DNA from 4 places in the Mesorhizobium sp. CA10 genome. Region 4 is predicted to be linked to each of the others. Evidence: predicted binding sites of a transcription regulator. Region 4 holds the regulator's gene; each other region holds the start of a gene.
What was found. Region 4 encodes LexA, which represses DNA repair genes until DNA is damaged. Its sites were predicted from a motif close to TGTTCNNNNTGTGTTCNG; they were not measured.

Region 1 (4,868 bases), on a different contig from region 4:
ACATGGTAGGCGCCGAAGCGGACGCCGAGGCGGCGAAGCGCTGCGCGGCCTTCCTGGTCGAGCGACTTCATCTCCTCCGCGATGTCGCGGCGATTGATCAGGCCGAAATGCTCGACCAGCTGGAAGGCGATGCCGCGCGCGATGCCGGCGAGCTGGTCGGCATTCTTCAGGTCGACCAGCGGCTTCAAAAGCGTTTCGATCTGGAAATTGACGAAACGCTCGGCGCGCGCCGCGACCTTGTCGCGGGCGGGGCCGGTCAGCTGCTCGTCGGCAAGCAGAACCAGGCGCGGCTTCAGCGCCTCGTCGGCGGCGACCAGCGTGCCGATCGGCGCGCCGATCCAGCGCAGGACACCGTCCGAGCCCAAAGCCAGGTCGCCATTGGCGCAGGCGGCAAAGCGCTCGGCGCGCGCCTCGAACTCGGCCGCGAGCGCCTTTTGGGCGGCGGTGCGCACCGCCTTGGCGTCCTCGCCGCCGGCGCTCTGGTCGGCGGTGAAGCGGAACCCCTGCAACTCGCCGACGTGATGGCCTTCGACGAGGACGGTTCCGGACGGGCTGATTTCGGCTTCAGGCATGGTATTTTCTCTAAGGCGCCGCATGAGGACGGAAGTCCTGCGGTCTACGAAGCGTTTCGTCAACCGCTCATGCAGCGCATCCGACAATCTGTCTTCGATTTCGCGCGTCTTTTCCTGCCAGTGTAGCTGATCGGCCAGCCAGCCGGGGCGGTTGGAGACGAAAGTCCAGGTGCGGATCTGCGCGATCCGGTGCGACAGCGTGTCGATATCGCCTTCCGTCGTGTCGGCGCGCCGCACCTGCTCGGCCATGTAATTCTCATCGACATGGCCGTGACGCGCAAGGTCCATATAGATCGAGGCGATAAGATCGGCATGCTGTGCCGGCGCGATCTTGCGATAGTCGGGGAGCGCGCAGGCTTCCCAAAGCAGCGCCACGCGCTCCTTGCCGGTGGCCAAGCCGCGGATGTCGCCGTCGCGCGATAGCTGCTCCAGTGCCTGCGCATCCACCGCCGGCAACGCGCGGGTCAGCCCTTCGACAGGCGCATTGGCCTCGATCGAGCGCTTCAGCGCATCGAGGCTGGAAAAGTCGAAATCGGCGGTGCGCCACTGCAGCACCTTCACCGGATCGAAATCGTGTCCCTCGATCTTGGCGACCAGATCCTCGTCGAACGGGTCGACCTGGCCGGTGACGCCGAACGTCCCGTCGCGCAGGTGCCGGCCGGCGCGGCCGGCTATCTGGCCAAGCTCGGCGGCGGTCAGGTTGCGGTATTGATAGCCGTCGAACTTGCGGTTCTGAGCGAAGGCGACGTGATCGAGATCGAGGTTCAGGCCCATGCCGATGGCGTCGGTGGCGACGAGATAGTCGACATCGCCGGACTGGAAGATCTCCACCTGGGCATTTCGGGTGCGCGGGGAAAGAGCGCCGAGCACGACGGCAGCACCCCCCTGCTGGCGGCGGATCAGCTCGGCGATGGCATAGACCTCGTCGGCCGAGAAGGCGACGATCGCCGTGCGCCGCGGCAGCCGAGTGAGCTTCTTCGAGCCGGCATAGGCAAGGTGCGACAGGCGCGGCCGCGTCACCACCGACACGCCCTTCAACAGGCGCTGCAGGATGCCATGCATGGTGGCCGCGCCCAGGAGCAGCGTCTCCTGGCGGCCGCGCAGATGCAGGATGCGATCGGTGAAGATATGGCCGCGCTCGAGATCGCCGGCGAGCTGCACCTCGTCGATGGCGACGAAGGCGGCGTCGGTCTCGCGCGGCATCGCCTCGACGGTGCAAACCGAATACCTTGCGCCGGCGGGCACGATCTTCTCCTCGCCGGTGATCAGCGCCACCTTATGGGCGCCGACCTTCTCGCAGACGCGCGCATAGACCTCGCGGGCAAGCAGCCTCAGCGGCAAGCCGATGACACCGGTCTCATGCGCGACCATTCGCTCGATGGCGAGATGCGTCTTGCCGGTGTTGGTCGGGCCCAGCACGGCCGTCACGTCGCGGCCCGAAAGGATCAGCGGCTGGGAGTGTTTCGGCTGGATGTTCATCGGCTCGGAAATAAGGTTTCTGCCGCTCGTAGTCTGAAGCACGGCGCTGCCGCCGCGTGTGACAGGCGACACATAGGGACTTCGGGCGTGAAGCGAAAGCGGAATGTTCCCTCGCGAAGTGGCTATGCCGGAGGGGGTAGCCAAAATCGGCTGCTTGTTAACAGCTGGAACGAGTCTGGAACGAATCAGCGACGAATCGGTGACTCGTTCTGATTCAGGTTTTGTTCACGGCTATATGTGGATTTTTTGACGGTGAGTCTCACCACATGCTGAATCGCCGAATTGGCCCAATTCCTGCTTGGCCTCGGCCGGACCCCGGTCGTCGTTAACCTTTGCCGAACAACGGTCAGGCCCGACCTGAGGGCAGACTTCAACGGTCTGAAATTGTTGACTTTTCTTAATCGCTTTTAACGAGTTCGGTGACGTTTGCACCGTCCACTGTTAACTTTCCGGCCAAAGCCGGAACGAATCGGCGACGAATCAGCGATCTGGCGGTTTTCCCGGTTTGTTCACCCCTAGATATGGTGTTATCCACAGCTTGCCCACCGAGAATTCACAGCTTGTCGCAGCGGTTATGCACAGAACGTGGCTGCGGCCGTTAACTTTTGCGTGCCGAATTGAGGCAAGGTGTCGCGCCGGGCTGCCGGCGGGACAAAAAGGCGGCTCCGGTGCCGGAGCCGCCTGGCAACAAATGGTATCAGGCGAAATACTGGCCGCCATTGGCGGTGATGGTCGAGCCGGTGATGAAGCCGGCTTCGTCAGAAGCCAGGAAGACGACGCAGCGCGCGATCTCTTCCGGCTCGCCGAGGCGACCGACCGGGATCTGAGCGATGATCGACTCCCGTACTTTTTCCGGCACGGCCATGACCATGTCGGTGGCGATGTAGCCGGGGCAGACGACATTGACGGTAATGCCGGCGCGAGCCCCCTCTTGAGCCAGCGCCTTGGTGAAGCCGATATCGCCGGCTTTCGAGGCCGAATAATTGACCTGGCCCATCTGACCCTTCTGGCCGTTGATCGAGGAAATGGTGATGACGCGGCCGAACTTGCGGTCGCGCATGCCGCTCCACAAAGGATGCGTCATGTTGAAGACGCCGGACAGATTGGTGTCGATCACTTCCTTCCACTGTGCGGGCGTCATCTTGTGGAACATGGTGTCGCGAGTAATGCCGGCATTGTTGACCAGCACGGAGACCGGACCGAGATCGGCCTCCACCTGCTTGATGCCTGCGGCGCAGGCCTCGTAGTCGGCGACGGACCATTTGTAGACGGGGATACCTGTCTCGGCCTTGAATTTCTGGGCCGCCTCGTCATTGCCGGCATAGTTCGCCGCGACCGAATAGCCGGCGGTCTTCAAGGCGACCGATATCGCCGCGCCGATGCCGCGTGTTCCGCCCGTGACGATTGCTACTTTGGTCATGTGTGCTCCTCCCTGTTGATCGGAGGAGCGAGTAGGGAGTAGCGAATAGCGAGTAGGGGATTGAAGCCTGCTGCGCCGACGCCGTTTTCCCTATTCGCTACTCCCTATTCGCTATTCGCTCAGTTCAGCGCTTCCACGCACATCGCAACGCCCATGCCGCCGCCGATGCACAGCGTGGCAAGGCCCTTCCTGGCGCCGCGGCGACGCATCTCGTAGACCAGCGTGTTGAAGACGCGGGCGCCCGAAGCGCCGATCGGATGGCCGATGGCGATGGCGCCGCCGTTGACGTTGACGATCGAGGGATCCCAGCCCATGCCCTTGTTGACGGCGCAGGCCTGCGCGGCGAACGCCTCGTTGGCCTCGACGAGGTCGAGGTCCTTGACCGACCAGCCGGCCTTCTCCAGCGCCCGCTTCGAAGCGGGAATAGGCCCTGTGCCCATGATCGCCGGATCGACGCCGGCGGTCGCCCAGGAGGCGATGCGCACCAGCGGGGTGATGCCGCGCCGCACGGCCTCGGCCTCGGTCATCAGCAGCGCGCCGGCGGCGCCGTCATTGATGCCCGACGCGTTGGCGGCGGTGACCGTGCCGTCCTTGTCGAAAGCGGGCTTCAGCTTGGTCATGGCGTCGAGCGTCGCGCCGTGCCGGATGTACTCGTCCTGGTCGACTGTTGTGTCGCCCTTCTTGCCCTTGATGGTGAAGGCGACGATCTCGTCCTTGAACTTGCCGGCCTTCTGCGCAGCCTCCGCCTTGTTCTGCGAGGCGAGCGCGAACTCGTCCTGGGTTTCGCGGGTGATCTGGAACTGGCGGGCGACGTTCTCGGCGGTGTTGCCCATATGGTAGCCATTGAAGGCATCCCACAGGCCGTCCTTGATCATGGTGTCGATCATCTTGTAGTCCCCCATCTTGACGCCGGCGCGCAGGTACTCGGCATGCGGCGACATCGACATCGATTCCTGGCCGCCGGCAACGATCACCTTGGCGTCGCCGGTGGCGATCTGCTGCATGCCGAGCGCAATGGCGCGCAGGCCCGAGCCGCAAACCTGATTGAGGCCCCAGGCCGTGGTCTCCTTCGGCAGGCCGGCATTGATCGAGGCCTGGCGGGCTGGGTTCTGTCCCTGCGCGGCGGTCAGCACCTGGCCGAGGATGACCTCGTCGACTTCCGCCGCCTCGACGTTCGCGCGCGCCAGCAATTCCCTGATGACGACGGCGCCGAGCTCATGCGCCGGCGTGGCGGCGAAACTGCCGTTGAAGGATCCGACCGCGGTGCGAGCGGCGCTGGCGACGACGATGGAATTGGAAGCGGACATTTTCTTCTCCAGACTTCGAGGTGTCGTGTTCTAGGCTATCCTTGAAGACTTTCTTGCCGGTTCAGGCAGCCGAGTCAAACCGGAAATGGG
Region 2 (4,868 bases), on a different contig from region 4:
TGGCGCCGATATTGTCGAAGCGCGAGGCGCCGTAGGGGTTCTGTCGTCCGCCGCCGCGCCCGGAAGCGAACGAGCCGCCGCCATAGGGATTGCCGTAGCCGCCGTAGCTGTTGCCGCTGTCGGCGATATCGATATGGGTTTCGGGCAATTCGTCGACGAAGCGCGACGGGATCGTCGATTGCCACAGGCCGTGAATCTGGCGGTTGGAAACGAACCAGATATGCAGGTTCTTCTTGGCGCGCGTCAGGCCGACATAGGCGAGCCGGCGCTCTTCCTCGAGGCCGGAGCGTCCGCCTTCGTCCAGCGCGCGCTGGTGCGGGAACAGGCCTTCCTCCCAGCCGGGCAGGAAGACGGTCTCGAATTCGAGGCCCTTGGCAGAATGCAGCGTCATGATCGAGACCGCATCTTGCGACTCGCCCTGCTCGGCCTCCATCACCAGCGCGACATGCTCGAGGAAGGAACGCAGCGATTCATACTCCTCCATGGAGCGGATCAGCTCCTTGAGGTTTTCCAGCCGCCCGGGCGAATCCGCCGAACGGTCGTTCTTCCACATGTCGGTGTAGCCGCTTTCCTCCAGGATGGTCTCGGCAAGCTCGGTATGCGGGGTGGTTTCTAGCGCCTTCTGCCAGCGCTCGAAATTGGCTGCGACCTCGCGCAGCGCCGCGCGCGGCTTCGGCTTCAGCTCGTCGCTTTCGGCGAGCGTTGCGGCGGCCTCCAGCATGGGGACGCGCATGGCGCGGGCCGTGTCGTGAATCTGGCGGATGGTGGCTTCGCCCAGCCCGCGCTTCGGCACGTTGACGATGCGTTCGAAGGCAAGGTCGTCGCCGCCATTGGCGACGACGCGGAAAAAGGCCAATGCATCGCGGATTTCCAAGCGCTCGTAGAAGCGCGGGCCGCCGATGACGCGGTAGTTCAGGCCGAGCGTGATGAAACGGTCTTCGAAGGCGCGCATCTGGAAGGAGGCGCGCACCAGGATCGCCATGTCGTTGAGGTTATGCTTTTGCCGCTGATAGGCCTCGATGGCGTCGCCGATGGCGCGGGCCTCTTCCTCCGAGTCCCAGGCGGCGTGGACGTGAACCTTGTCGTCCTCGGGGTCGTCGCGGTCGGTGAACAGCGTCTTGCCGAAGCGGCCCTCATTGTGAGCGATGAGGTGGGAGGCGGCACCCAATATATGCGCGGTGGAACGGTAGTTGCGCTCCAGCCGGATGATGGTGGCGCCCGGAAAATCCTTGTCGAAGCGCAGGATGTTGTCGACCTCGGCGCCGCGCCAGCCGTAGATCGACTGGTCGTCGTCGCCGACGCAGCAGATGTTTACGGGGGACTTGCTTCGGCCCTCGGAGGGAGAGCGCCCAATCTCCCCCCTTGAAGGGGAGATGTCGGCGGAGCCGACAGAGGGGGGTGGTGCCCCACCGGCCTGTCGGCGCGAGGCGCCCCCCTCTGTCCTGCCGGACATCTCCCCCTCGAGGGGGGAGATCGGCTTGCCTTCCGGCCTCTGCGCCAGGAGCCGCAGCCACATGTATTGCGCGGTGTTGGTGTCCTGATACTCGTCGACGAGGATGTATTTGAACTTGCGGTGGTAGTCCTTCAGCACGTCCGGATAGGCGCGGAAGATGCGGATCGGGTGATAGAGCAGGTCGCCGAAGTCGCAGGAATTCAGCGTCTGCAACCGTTCCTGGTAGGCCTTGTAGAGTTGGCGGCCCTTGCCGTTGCCGAAGCTGCGCGCATCGCCTTCCGCTATTTCGTCCGGGCCAAGGCCCTTGTTCTTCCAGTTGTCGAGCATCTGGGCGAAGGTCTTGGCCGGCCAGCGCTTGTCGTCCAGCCCTTCGGCCTGGATCAGTTGCTTGATCAGCCGCACCACGTCGTCGGTGTCGAGAATGGTGAAATCCGATTTCAGCCCGGCCAGCTCGGCGTGGCGCCGAAGCAGCTTCACGCCGATCGAGTGGAAGGTGCCGAGCCAGGGCATGCCCTCAACCTGTTCGTGAATCAACAGGCCGATGCGCTGCTTCATCTCGCGCGCGGCCTTGTTGGTGAAAGTCACGGCCAGGATTTCTGAAGGCCAGGCCTTTCCGGTTTTGAGGATGTGGGCAATGCGCGTGGTGAGCACCCGCGTCTTGCCTGTGCCTGCGCCGGCCAGCACCAGAACCGGGCCTTCGGTGGTCTCGACGGCGAGGCGCTGCTCCGGGTTCAGGCCCTTGAGATAATCGGGCGCGCTGTTCTGCCCGCTGCGGGCGGCCATGGCGCGCGCGGCTATGCCGGATGGGGCCGCAGCGGGCCGCGCATTCGGTTCATCGAAAAAAGGCATCTCTTCGGAAAAGCCCGACATCGCTCCCGAATGTAGTGATTCGGCAGCGAAAGACCAGAACTGTCTACGTTTTGTTCTAGTTTCGCGTGTCTGGCCGCAACTTGACAGCCGGAGCGGGTGAGGGAAAGCTGCCGGCAGGGCAGGGACGGCTCGCCGTCGCCTCAGAGCGGCCGCAAAGGCGCAACAGTCGAAGGAGCACCGTCTTGGCTGTCACCATCACCTCCCTCGTCCTTTTCCTCATCGGTCTCATTCTCGGCGGCGGCGGCATCTGGCTCATCGCGCTGGGCGGCAGCTGGTACTACCTGATCGCGGGCCTGGTCTTGCTGATCACCGCCTGGCTGTTGTTCAGGCGCAGGTCGACCTCGCTCTGGCTCTACGCGCTATTCGTGCTCGCCACTTTGTGCTGGGCAGTCTGGGAAATCGGCTTCGACTGGTGGCAGCTCGGTCCGCGCGGCGGCGTCATCGTGCTCATTGCCCTGTGGCTTTTGACGCCGTGGGCAAGGCGGGGGCTGCGGGGGCCGGACGGACGCGCGCCGCTGATCCTGGCCGTGCTCGCCTCGCTCGCGGTCGCCGGTTATTCGATGACCGCCGATCCCATGGATATCGGCGGCACGCTGGGCACCGAAAAGGCGGCGACGGCCGCCAATCTCGGCGGCGACATGCCGGCCGGCGAGTGGCAGTTCTACGGCCGCACGCCCTTCGGCCAGCGCTATTCGCCGCTCGACCAGATCACACCGGACAACGTCGCCAAGCTGCAGCCGGCCTGGACCTATCGCACCGGCGACGTGAAAGGCCCCGACGATATCGGCGAGACGACCTATCAGGTGACGCCGCTGAAGATCGGCGATACGCTGTTCATTTGCACGCCGCATAATTTCGCCATCGCTATCGATGCCGCGAGCGGCAAGGAGAAGTGGCGCTACGATCCGAAGATCAAGCTCGACCCCAACCGCCAGCACCAGACCTGCCGCGGCGTGTCCTATTATGCCGACGCCAAGATCGCCGCCGGCCAGCCTTGCGCCGCGCGCATCTATCTGCCGACCTCCGACGCCCGGCTGATCGCGCTCGATGCCGCGAACGGGCAGGTGTGTCCGTCCTTCGCCGAGGCCGGCACGCTGAACCTGATGGCCAACATGCCCTATCCGAAGTCGGGCTATTACTATTCGACGTCGGCGCCACTGATCGTCGCCGGCAAGATCATCGTCGGCGGCGCGGTCAACGACAATTATTCGACCGAGGAACCGTCCGGCGTCATCCGCGCCTTCGACGCCGGCACCGGCGCGCTCCTATGGAATTGGGATTCCGGCAATCCGGACGTGACGACGCCGCTGCCCGCTGGGCAAACCTACACCCACAACTCGCCCAACATGTGGTCGACGGCGAGCGCCGACGAGAAGCTGGGACTGCTCTACGTTCCGCTCGGCAACCAGACGCCGGACCAGCTCGGCATGGGCCGCAGCGCCAATGTCGAGAAATTCTCCTCCTCGATCACCGCGCTCGATCTCAACACCGGGCAATTGCGCTGGGTCCGGCAGACCGTGCATCACGATCTGTGGGACATGGACGTGCCGGCGCAGCCGTCGCTGGTCGACATCACCACCGCGAACGGCGTCGTGCCGGCGCTGGTCGGGCCGACCAAGCAGGGCGATCTCTACGTGCTCGACCGGCGCACCGGCGAGCCGATCATTCCGGTGAAAGACGTGCCGGCGCCCGGCGGCGCGATCGAGGGCGATCATGCCTCGCCGACGCAGCCGGCCTCGGACCTGTCCTTCAATCCCAAGCCGCTGACCGGCGCCGACATGTGGGGCATCACCATGTTCGACCAGCTGGCGTGCCGGATCGAATTGAAGAAGCTGCGCTATGAGGGACGCTACACGCCGCCGTCGCTGCAGGGCTCGCTGATCTATCCCGGCAATTTCGGCGTCTTCAACTGGGGCGGCGTCGCGGTCGATCCGGTGCGGCAGGTGATGTTCGGCATGCCGACCTACCTCGCCTTCACCTCGAAGCTCATCCCGCGCGCGGACGTGCCGCCGCCGGGCGACACCAAGGGCAGCGAGCAGGGGCTGAACCGCAATGAAGGCGCGCCTTACGCGGTGGTGATGGGACCGTTCCTGTCGCCGCTCGGCATTCCCTGCCAGGCGCCGCCCTGGGGCTATGTCGCCGGCGTCGACCTCAAGACGGGAAACATCGCCTACAAGCACCGCAACGGCACCGTCTACGACATGACGCCGCTGCCTTTGCCGCTCAAGGTCGGCGTTCCCGGCATAGGCGGGCCGATGATCACGGCTGGCGGCGTCGCTTTCCTAGGCGCCGCGGTGGACGACTATCTGCGCGCCTACGACCTCACCACCGGCAGGCAGCTCTGGCGGGCGAGGCTGCCGGCGGGCGGCCAATCGACGCCGATGACCTATACGGTGGCCGACGGCCGCCAGTTCGTCGTCATCGTCGCCGGCGGTCATGGCTCGGTCGGCACCAAGCCGGGCGATTACGTGATGGCCTACACGCTGTCGAAATAGGACAGGGCGAGGCCGGCCTGCTACGAAAGCAAGAAGCCGGCCAGCAGGAC
Region 3 (4,868 bases), on a different contig from region 4:
GACCATGGTGCCGACCAGGCCGAGGAAGCCGACGAGATAGGCGAGCGCGGCATTTCCCTTCTCCCCTTGTGGGGTCCGAAGGACGGGGCGAGACCCGTGGCTCGCCCCCGGGCGGTGGCCTCGCATAGCGAGGACGGATGAGGGGTGCTCCAGGGAATGCCAGCGTCTCACTCCGCTGGAACACCCCTCATCCGTCTCGGCGCTGCGCGCCGATCCACCTTCCCCCACAAGGGGGGAAGGAAAGAGCCGGATCAGCGCGAAAACAATCGTCGCGCCGCAAAATTGCAGGAACTGCACTTGCGACACCGGATAGACGGCAAGCAACGTCTTGCCGACTAGGGCGTTGGTCGCCCACAGCGCCACGGCGCCGAGGGCGAAGGCAAGCGCCGCGCCGCGGGCGCCGGAACGGCTTTGGCTTTCCGGCATGACCGGCCCGAGGCTCAGCGACACTGAAGGCGGCTGACACTCGACCGGATCGTCGGTCATTACCAAGACTCCCTCGCCCCGCCGGAAACCGCTTCCGCCGTCGGCCGCGGCACAGGATGTTCCTCGGCATAGCGGCGGTAGGCGGGCAGCTGGTTGGTCCAGACATCCTCGGCCAGCTCGTTCACCCAGGCACGGTCATGGTCGTTGTCGGCGGCGAGGTAGAACATGCGGTTGTCGTCGACATAGGGTTTGGCCGTCGAGCGCTGGTTGAGCACCAGGGTGACGCGCTCGCCGAGCTGGATCGGCGCGGTGCGGTGGAGCACACCGAGGAACTGGCCGAGCGTGGCGTAATTCATCTTGTGGTCGATGCGCATGATCTTGTTGCGCGGCAGCTCGCGGCCGGATTCCAGGATCGAGCGGCCGGTCTCGGAATCGTCGCAGTAGATTTCCAGATGACCGCCGATGAGAGGATCGCTGATCGACAGCGGAATGAGCTCCGTCACCGGAACGCCGTCGCAATGCCATTCGACCGCGCCATCCCTTGGATTCATGAAGGTGACGGTCGAGCCGACGATCGACAGCGGATAGGGCTCGAGCTTGGTTCCCATCATGTCGGACAATCTTTCCAGGCGCAGCTTGTCGTGCAAGAGCTCCTTGATCTCGGGAATATAGCGGTCGGCACCAGTGATGAAGGTGAGGTCGAGGTGCTTGTGGACGGCATGGCTGCCCTTCAATTTGAGCGCCGCTTCTTCGATGGCGGCAAGCAGAGCCGGGTCGTAACCGTGACGATACTGGGCGACGCCGAAACCCGACACTTTCCAGGAGGTCTCATGACCAATGATGGCCTCGCGGCTCATTGCACAGCGCAGTTCGGGAATTGTATGGGCGTTCATTCTATTTTCTCCAAAATGGGGGCAACACTTGGTTAACAGTCATTTAAACGCCTACCCCTGTAAATTTAGGAATGCTGGTGGTAGCGTAAGCCCAGCTTAAGGTCGAAAACCCCGTGCGACTGCTCAGTCAGGTCAACCTCAACTCACTGAAAATCGTGGAGAGCGCCGCGAGGCACAGGAATTTCACGCGCGCCGGCGAAGAGCAATTCATCACCGCTTCCGCCGTCAGCCAGCGCGTCAAGAGCCTGGAGGATCAGCTGCGTTTCAAGATCTTCGAGCGTGGCGGCAACGCGGTGTCGCTGACGCCGGAGGGCGAGACCTATGTGGCGCGCGTGCGCGAGGCGCTGGAGCGGATAGTGGCGGCCAGCATGGAGGCAACCGGCCAGTCGCAGGCGCATGTGTTGCGGATCTGCGTGCTGCCGACCTTTGCGGCGCGCTGGCTGTTTCCGCGCCTTTCGGCCTTCCAGCATCAATATTCTGATATTGAGATGCGGGTGTCGACCTCTTACGCCACGCATGAATTCTCGACTTCGGAATACGACCTCGAAATCCGTTATGGCGACGGCAATTTCCCCGGTCTCACGTCGGAGCTGCTGTTCAAGGAAGACCTGACGCCGGTGTGCAGCCGCAAACTCTTCCATGAGGTGCTGGGCGACAAACCGCTGTCGAAGGTCGTGCCGGAGGATCTGCGCTACTTCACGCTGCTACACTCTGACACGTGCACGCAGAACTGGCAGTCGTGGCTGGGCTTTGCCGGCGCAAGCTTCGTGCTTGGCGAAACGAGGAGCGTCTATTTCGATAGCTGCATGATGTCCTACGAAGCGGCCAATGCCGGCATGGGCTTTGCCGTCGCCAACCGCGCCTATATGGCAAGCGACATCCGCGCCGAGCGGCTGGTGGCCCCCTTCGCGGTCCACCATCCCAACACGGCGGGTTGGTATTTCGTCAGCCCCATCAAGGCGGTCGGCGCCCGCAAGGTCGAGCTGTTCAAGCGGTGGATCATGGCTGAAGCGGCGCTGACGCAGCGCCAGTTGGACATCGAGATCGCCAACGTGCCGGTACGGCGCGTGGCGATGGCGTGAAGGCCAGTCTTCCACGGATGCTCACTTGAGCGAATCCCGCACCATCGGAGGCCTCGCAATGACGGGCCCTGCAGAATTTTCGTGATTTTCCGGTGGCTCCATAGCCGGCTACCGTGATCGCACCATGACGCGAAGCGGAGACTCAGCTATCTTGTGTTGTGCGGCGGGCCTGATTTTCCCGCTTGGCCGGCGCTACCCAGCTTCCTCCCAAGCAGCGCCGGCCTTCTTCGTTTCGGCCCGACGATAATCTCGGCAAGCCGGGCGTTGGCGCTATTGCTTCGGCGGCGTGCCCGGCTGGTCTCCGCCGGTGGTCGACTTCGGCACAGGGTTCTTGTCGACCTGAGGGTTCTGGTTGACTTCATCGCCCGGCGCCTTGGTGGGCGGCACGCTGTTGTCGCAGGCGGCGAGCACGAGCCCTGCCGCAAGAGCCAGCAGCACAGGAAGCTTCTTCATGACGACCTCCTCTCGTTCGCTCCTTGAGGGGCAAACGGGGCGGTGGCGGTTTGGTTGCGTTGACCGGCGGGAACCAACCGATCCGAGTCCGGTTGGAATCCCGAGCCAATCGAACGCAACGAGGAAACTGATTATGGTCCGCCTTCTGCTTGCCGGGCTTTTTGCCTACACCGCCTATCGCGTTGCCGTGAGGATCATCCACGAGGTGCCTGGAGACGTCGCGCCACTGGATATGCCGGGCGACGAGAGGCGCAATTTGCGGCGCCAGTCGGCGGCGATGGGGGTCGAGCCGAAGCGGTAGCGGCTCTTTCGATTGGGAATAGCCCCTTCCGGTGAAGCGTGGATGCCGGCGCAGCCCCTCTCCGGCCGCTTCGCGGCCACCTCTCCCCCTCGCGCGGGCCGAGGAAATTATTGCGAACAAAGCGGAAACGATGCTTGATGGGCGATGAACATCGCCGCTCGTGATTCGTCCTTCGAGGCGCCCGCCTATCTTGGCCGGCTGAACGACGAGCAGCGGCTGGCGGTGATGCATGGCGACGGCAAGGTGGCGGCGCCGCTGCTGGTGATCGCCGGCGCCGGCTCCGGCAAGACCAACACGCTGGCGCATCGCGTCGCCCATCTGATCGTCAAGGGCGCCGATCCGCGCCGCATTCTGTTGATGACCTTCTCGCGCCGCGCGGCGGCCGAGATGGCCAAGCGGGTCGAGCGCATCGCCGGCGAGGTGCTGGGGCGCGACGCGGCAATCATCGCCGACGCACTCGCCTGGGCCGGCACTTTCCACGGCATCGGCGCGCGACTGCTGCGCGACTATGCCGAGCAGATCGGCCTCGACCCGGCCTTCACCATCCATGACCGCGAGGATTCGGCCGACCTGATGAACCTTGCCCGGCACGAGCTGGGATTCTCGAAGACCGAAAGCCGCTTCCCCACCAAAGGCACCTGCCTGCAGATCTATTCGCGGGCGGTGAATGCGCAGGCGCCGCTGGGAGAAGTGCTTGGCTCAGCCTTCCCCTGGTGCTCAGGATGGGCCGAACAGCTGAAAGAGCTGTTCGCGGCCTATGTCGAGGCCAAGCAGGCGCAGAACGTGCTCGATTACGACGACCTCCTGCTCTATTGGGCGCAGATGGCGACCGAGCCGGAGATCGCGGCGCATCTTGGTTCCCGCTTCGACCATGTGCTGGTTGACGAATACCAGGACACAAACCGGCTGCAGGCCTCGATCCTTCTGGCGCTGAAGCCGGACGGCGCCGGGCTGACCGTGGTGGGCGACGACGCGCAGTCGATCTATTCCTTCCGCGCTGCCGAAGTGCGCAACATCCTCGATTTCCCAAAGCAGTTCGTGCAAGCAGCCGCGGTCATCATGCTGGAGCGTAACTACCGCTCGACCGAGACGATCCTGGCCGCCGCCAACAAGGTGATCGGCGAGGCCAGCGAGCGCTTCACCAAGAATCTGTGGACCGAGCGCCGGTCCTCGCACAAGCCGCAACTGGTCAGCGTGCGCGACGAGGCCGAGCAGGCCAACTATGTATGCCAGGCGATCCTGGCCGAGCGCGAGGCGGGCACGGCGCTGAAGGCACAGGCGGTGCTGTTCCGCACCTCGAGCCATAGCGGGCCGCTGGAGGTGGAGCTGACGCGCCGCAACATTCCCTTCGTCAAGTTCGGCGGGCTGAAATTCCTCGATGCCGCGCATGTCAAGGACATGCTGGCGATGCTGCGCTTTGCCGAGAACCCGCGCGACCGCGTCGCCGGTTTTCGCGTGCTGCAGCTTATGCCGGGCATCGGCCCGTCCGCCGCCTCGCAGATCGTCGACGCCATGGCGACGTCGCTGGACGAGACGCTGGGCCTCGCCCGGTTCCGGCCGCCGCAGCGCGCGGCGCAGGACTGGCCGGTCTTCCTCGACATCTATGGCGGCTTACGCGCCGGCGCCAAATGGCCGGCCGACCTCGAGCGGATCAGGCTGTGGTACGAGCCGCATCTGGAGCGCATCCATGAGGATGCGATCACGCGCCGGGCC
Region 4 (4,868 bases):
CCAACCGGGCTTCTGCCGACTGGCGGCGACACGTTACCGCCAGCCTCGCCGACAGCCAACGACGGCCGGATCCGCAGACAGCTTGGCCGCGTTTCGCTTCCTGCTCTGCGCCGAAGCGTTGCGGTCGCCGCCGCCACCGAGCTCGACCGTGGCGTCGGCTTTCTGCTGGTGCCGGTGTTCCTGGCAGCCGGCGTGATCTGTTACTTCTCGCTGAGCGCCGAGCCGGACCTCTACAGGCCGCTCGCGGCGGTCGCCCTGATGGCGGTCTGCGCGGCGGTCTCGCGTTCCCGGCACAGAACGCACCTTGTCTTCATGGCGGCGTTTTTCTGCGCCTTGGGCTTTCTCGCGGCCAAGGTCGAGACCTGGCGGATGGCGACCCCGATGCTAGGTTCCGAAATCCAGACACGGCTGACGGGCCGCCTCGTCACTGCCGAGGCGATGGCCAACGGCCGTGTCCGGCTCACCATAGATCTGATATCCACGGAGCGTCCGAAGCTGCGCTACGCGCCGGACCGCATCAGGCTGTCGGCGCGCAGGATCCCGTCCGACATGACAGCCGGGTCGATGCTGACCGGCTATGCCAAGCTGCTGCCGCCGACAGGTCCGGTCAGGCCGGACAGCTACGACTTTTCGTTCGACAGCTATTTTGCCGGCATCGGCGCCAGCGGCTTTTTCCTGGGCGATCCGAAACTTGTCGCGTCGACCCCGACTGCGGCAACGGAAGTGCCGTTTGGCGCGCGCGTGGCATCGGCCATAGAAAATGCTCGCGAGGGGATTGCCGACCACATCAGGAGCAGCATCGGCGGTTCCGAGGGCGAGATCGCGGCGGCGCTGATCGTCGGCGTTCGTGCCGGCATTCCGGAAGCCATCAACGAGTCGATGCGACGGACCGGCATCTACCACATCATTTCGATCTCCGGCCTGCACATGGCGCTGGTCGCCGGCACGATCATGGTCCTGCTACGCGGCGCCTTCGCGCTGTTTCCGGATTTCTCGTCGCGCCGGCCGGTGAAGAAATATGCCGCTGGCATCGCGCTGGCGTCGATCGCCGCCTATCTCGTGATCTCCGGCATCGTGGTGGCGGCCGAGCGAAGCTTCATCATGCTTGGCGTGATGCTGGTCGCCGTGCTTTTCGACCGCGCAGCGCTGACCATGCGCAACCTGGCGATCTCTGCCATCGCCGTCATCCTGGTCTCGCCGCACGAAGTGGTCGGCCCGAGCTTCCAGATGTCCTTCGCTGCCACCGCCGCCCTGGTCGGCGCCTATGCCGGCTTCGCCGACTATCGCGCCGGCAAAACGACCGCGCCGCCGGCAAAGCGTTCGTTTCTCGGGTTCCTATCGCGAAAACTGGCGATTGGAGCGGGTGGCGCCGCCGTGACGTCGCTCATCGCGGGCAGCGCGACATTGTTGTTTGCCATCTGGCACTTCCAGCGGGTGTCGCCGCTCAGCCTGCTGGCCAATCTGGCGGTCATGCCGATCGTCTCACTGATCGTCATCCCGTTCGCCGTGCTGAGCGCGCTGGCCATGCCCTTCGGCTTCGACGGTCCGTTCCTCTTTGTCATGGGCAAAGGCCTGACGGCGATGATCGCCATTTCGGCATGGATTTCCGAGCGCTCACCGGTCGACGCCGTGGGGCTGATCTCAATCCAGTCGGTGCTGCTGGCGACGGTCGCGCTGGTCATCGCGACGATGGCCACCACCTGGCTGAGGCTTGCCGCCGTACCTTTCGCGCTCGCTGCGCTGCTGGCCATTCCGCATGTCCGCACACCGGACGTGCTTATCTCGGAGGATGCGCATCTGGTGGCGATGCCGATCGGCGGCGGCGAGCTTGCCGTCAATCGCGAACGCTCCAACGAGTTCACCACCGACAACTGGAAACGGGCGCTGAAAGCCGAGGAGATCGTGCCGCCGGAAAGGTTCGCCAAAGATACGCTGGACATTGCCGATCCCGTCGACCTGCCGCCCGGCTCGCCCTTCTATTGCAGCGGCGATCTCTGCATCGGCCGGCATCCTTCCGGCGCGATCGTCGCGCTCGCCGAGACCCGCGACGCCGCCCGGCCGGCCTGCGGTTTCGCCGACCTCATCGTCATCAACGACGCCACGGCCTATAACCCATGCCGCGATCCGCGTGTGCTCGTCGTCACCAAGCGGCAGCTGGCGCGCGACGGCAGCGCCGCCGTTTTCTTCGATCCGCAATCGGCAACCGCGCGGCCAACCGTCCGCCACGCGGTCGTAGAACCATACCGACCCTGGCACGAGCAGCGAAAATACACGCGCGAGGCGAGGGGACTGGCGCCCTATAAGCAGCCGGAAAAACCAGCCGCCGCACCGGCCCAATAGACTGTCGTTCGGGCGAAGAAGGCCGGCCAGTTCTGCTCAGTAGCGGCGGATGAGTCCCACGAGCTTGCCTTGAACCTTGACCCGGTCCGGTCCGAAGATCCGGGTCTCATAGGCTGGGTTGGCGGCCTCGAGCGCGATCGAGGCACCCTTGCGGCGGAAACGCTTAAGCGTCGCCTCCTCATCGTCGACCAGCGCCACCACGATCTCACCCGGGCTTGCGGTGTTGGCATTGCGGATGATGACGGTGTCGCCATCGAAGATGCCGGCCTCGATCATCGAGTCGCCCTTGACCTCCAACGCGTAATACTCGCCGCCCATGATCATGTCCGGCGGCACCGAGATCGAATGCGTCTGGTGCTGGATGGCGTCAATCGGCACGCCGGCGGCGATGCGGCCCATCACCGGAATGGATACGGCCGCCGCGGCCTCGTCGTCATTGCTTGGCGTCGGGGTGCGCGATGGCGTCGTTGGCTTGACCTGGCGACTGAGATTGCCTTGGCCGCCTTGGATGATGCTCGGCGAAAACTTCTTCGCGGCATTCAGGCCAGGCGCGATCGAGTCGGGCAGGCGCAGCACTTCCAGCGCGCGCGCCCGGTTCGGCAGCCGGCGAATGAAGCCGCGTTCTTCCAGCGCCGTGATCAGCCGGTGGATGCCGGACTTGGAGGCAAGGTCGAGCGCCTCCTTCATCTCATCGAATGATGGAGGAATCCCGCTCTCCTTCAGGCGTTCATGGATGAACATCAGGAGTTCATGTTGTTTGCGCGTCAGCATCGGCGGCCCCCACGGGTTCTGAAACCAGAATCAGAAAAACAAACCCAGAACAAACACTATCTGTTCCAGTTGTGTTCCGCAACCGTTTAAAGTTTAGTGAATTTGTTAACGCTGCCGAAACAATGTCGCATCCGGTGATGCCTTGGCCGCCCTTGTAGGACAGCGGCATTGATTCCGCTCGATTTTGGAGCTTCGTTAAGCTGAAACAAGAGCCGACACGATCACGAAGCGGCGGATGGGATCACGTCGGCTCGTTCCGTAAGCGCGCCGCACCGTGAACGAAACGAATCCAAAATGCCAACCTTGGCGAAGTTCCGATCCGCAGTCTTCGCCGTCTATGGACCAGCTAACATAGGACCAAAGGTTCTTGCCCTGTCGCCGAGGGTGGTGAGACAACCCCCTTGGCCAGATCGAAACGGAGGGGGCAGCACAATGAGGGGAATTCCTGATCTCGCCGAAGTCGAGGCGATGGATGCCGCGGATCCGCTGCGCGCCATGCGCGATCGCTTCGTCTTGCCGGAAGACGTCATATACCTCGACGGCAATTCGCTGGGCGCTGCTTCGATCGACGCCTTCAGCGAGATCGAGACTGCCGCGAGGCAGGAATGGGCGCGGGATCTCATTCGCGCCTGGAACACCGCCGGCTGGTTCGATATGCCCATCGAGCTGGGTGACCAGCTAGGACGGCTGATCGGCGCGAAACCCGGCCAGACGGTCGTTTGCGACACGACTTCGATCAACATCTACAAGGTCCTGCATGCGGCACTTACAATGCGGCCCGAGCGTTCGGTGATCGTTGCCGAGGGCGACAGCTTTCCGACCGACCTCTACATGGCGGAAGGCGTCGCATCGACGCGGCCCGGCACGGTGCTGCGGCTCGAAGGCGCCGATGCCCCGACGATTGAGGAACTGGTCGACGATCGCGTCGCGGTCATCCTGGTCAACCACGTCAACTACAAATCCGGCCGGCTGCGCGACATGGCGGCGCTCACCCGCAAGGCTCATGAAGCCGGCGCGCTGATCGTCTGGGACCTCTGCCACACGGCGGGTGCGCTGCCGGTGGATCTCGACGGCTCTAATGCCGATTTCGCCATTGGCTGCACCTACAAGTATCTCAATGGCGGGCCGGGCTCGCCAGCCTTCATCTACGCCGCGAACCGCCACCACCGCGACATTCGCCAGCCGCTCAGCGGCTGGTGGGGCCATGCCCGGCCTTTCGCGTTCGAGCAGGGCTACGCCGCGGGCACGGGCATCCGGCGGTTCCTGTGCGGAACGCAGCCGGTGCTGTCGATGCGCGCGCTGAAAGGCGCGCTGGATATGTGGAACGATGTCGACATCAGGGCCGTGCGGGGAAAAAGCGTCGCGCTGACGGACCTGTTCATCCGGCTTGTCGAAGCCAAATGCGGCGGCTTCGGTCTTGAGCTGGAGAGCCCGCGCTCAGGCGCAGAACGCGGCAGCCAGGTATCGTTCGCCCATCCAAATGGCTACCAGGTGATGCGCGCCTTGATCGAGCGCGGCGTGATTGGCGATTTCCGCGCGCCATCCACCATTCGTTTCGGCTTCACGCCGCTCTATGTCGGTTACCGCGATGTCTGGAATGCGGTCGAGGTGCTGCAGGACATCCTGCGCACTGGCATCTGGCAAGACGCGCGCTTTGCCGTCAAAGCGACCGTTACCTGACTTTGAATCGGCGATGCCGAACAAACGACCTGATCGCGGAGGCACCGTTGCTGGGACATCGCATTGCCGACTGGGAC

Region 1: a site for LexA is predicted at 2,217-2,234, ahead of LB535_RS20185 (helicase-related protein). Genes of this name have one in related genera too.
Region 2: a site for LexA is predicted at 2,364-2,381, ahead of LB535_RS16160 (ATP-dependent helicase). Genes of this name have one in related genera too.
Region 3: a site for LexA is predicted at 3,257-3,274, ahead of LB535_RS18190 (ATP-dependent helicase). Genes of this name have one in related genera too.

Annotation. Positions count from the first base shown of each region.
Region 1 is NZ_JAIUHV010000009.1:238,309-243,176, reverse strand. Features, by position in the region: gene LB535_RS20185 (helicase-related protein) at 1-2,051, opposite strand, end outside; gene LB535_RS20180 (beta-ketoacyl-ACP reductase) at 2,749-3,471, opposite strand; gene LB535_RS20175 (acetyl-CoA C-acetyltransferase) at 3,591-4,778, opposite strand.
Region 2 is NZ_JAIUHV010000007.1:23,790-28,657, reverse strand. Features, by position in the region: gene LB535_RS16160 (ATP-dependent helicase) at 1-2,323, opposite strand, end outside; gene LB535_RS16155 (glucose/quinate/shikimate family membrane-bound PQQ-dependent dehydrogenase) at 2,506-4,818, shown strand.
Region 3 is NZ_JAIUHV010000008.1:164,767-169,634, reverse strand. Features, by position in the region: gene LB535_RS18215 (DMT family transporter) at 1-426, opposite strand, end outside; gene LB535_RS18210 (hypothetical protein) at 486-1,319, opposite strand; gene LB535_RS18205 (LysR substrate-binding domain-containing protein) at 1,433-2,401, shown strand; gene LB535_RS18200 (hypothetical protein) at 2,672-2,854, opposite strand; gene LB535_RS18195 (hypothetical protein) at 2,988-3,155, shown strand; gene LB535_RS18190 (ATP-dependent helicase) at 3,300-4,868, shown strand, end outside.
Region 4 is NZ_JAIUHV010000003.1:611,229-616,096, forward strand. Features, by position in the region: gene LB535_RS09975 (ComEC/Rec2 family competence protein) at 1-2,340, shown strand, start outside; gene lexA (transcriptional repressor LexA) at 2,377-3,111, opposite strand; gene kynU (kynureninase) at 3,544-4,791, shown strand; gene LB535_RS09990 (alpha/beta hydrolase) at 4,839-4,868, shown strand, end outside.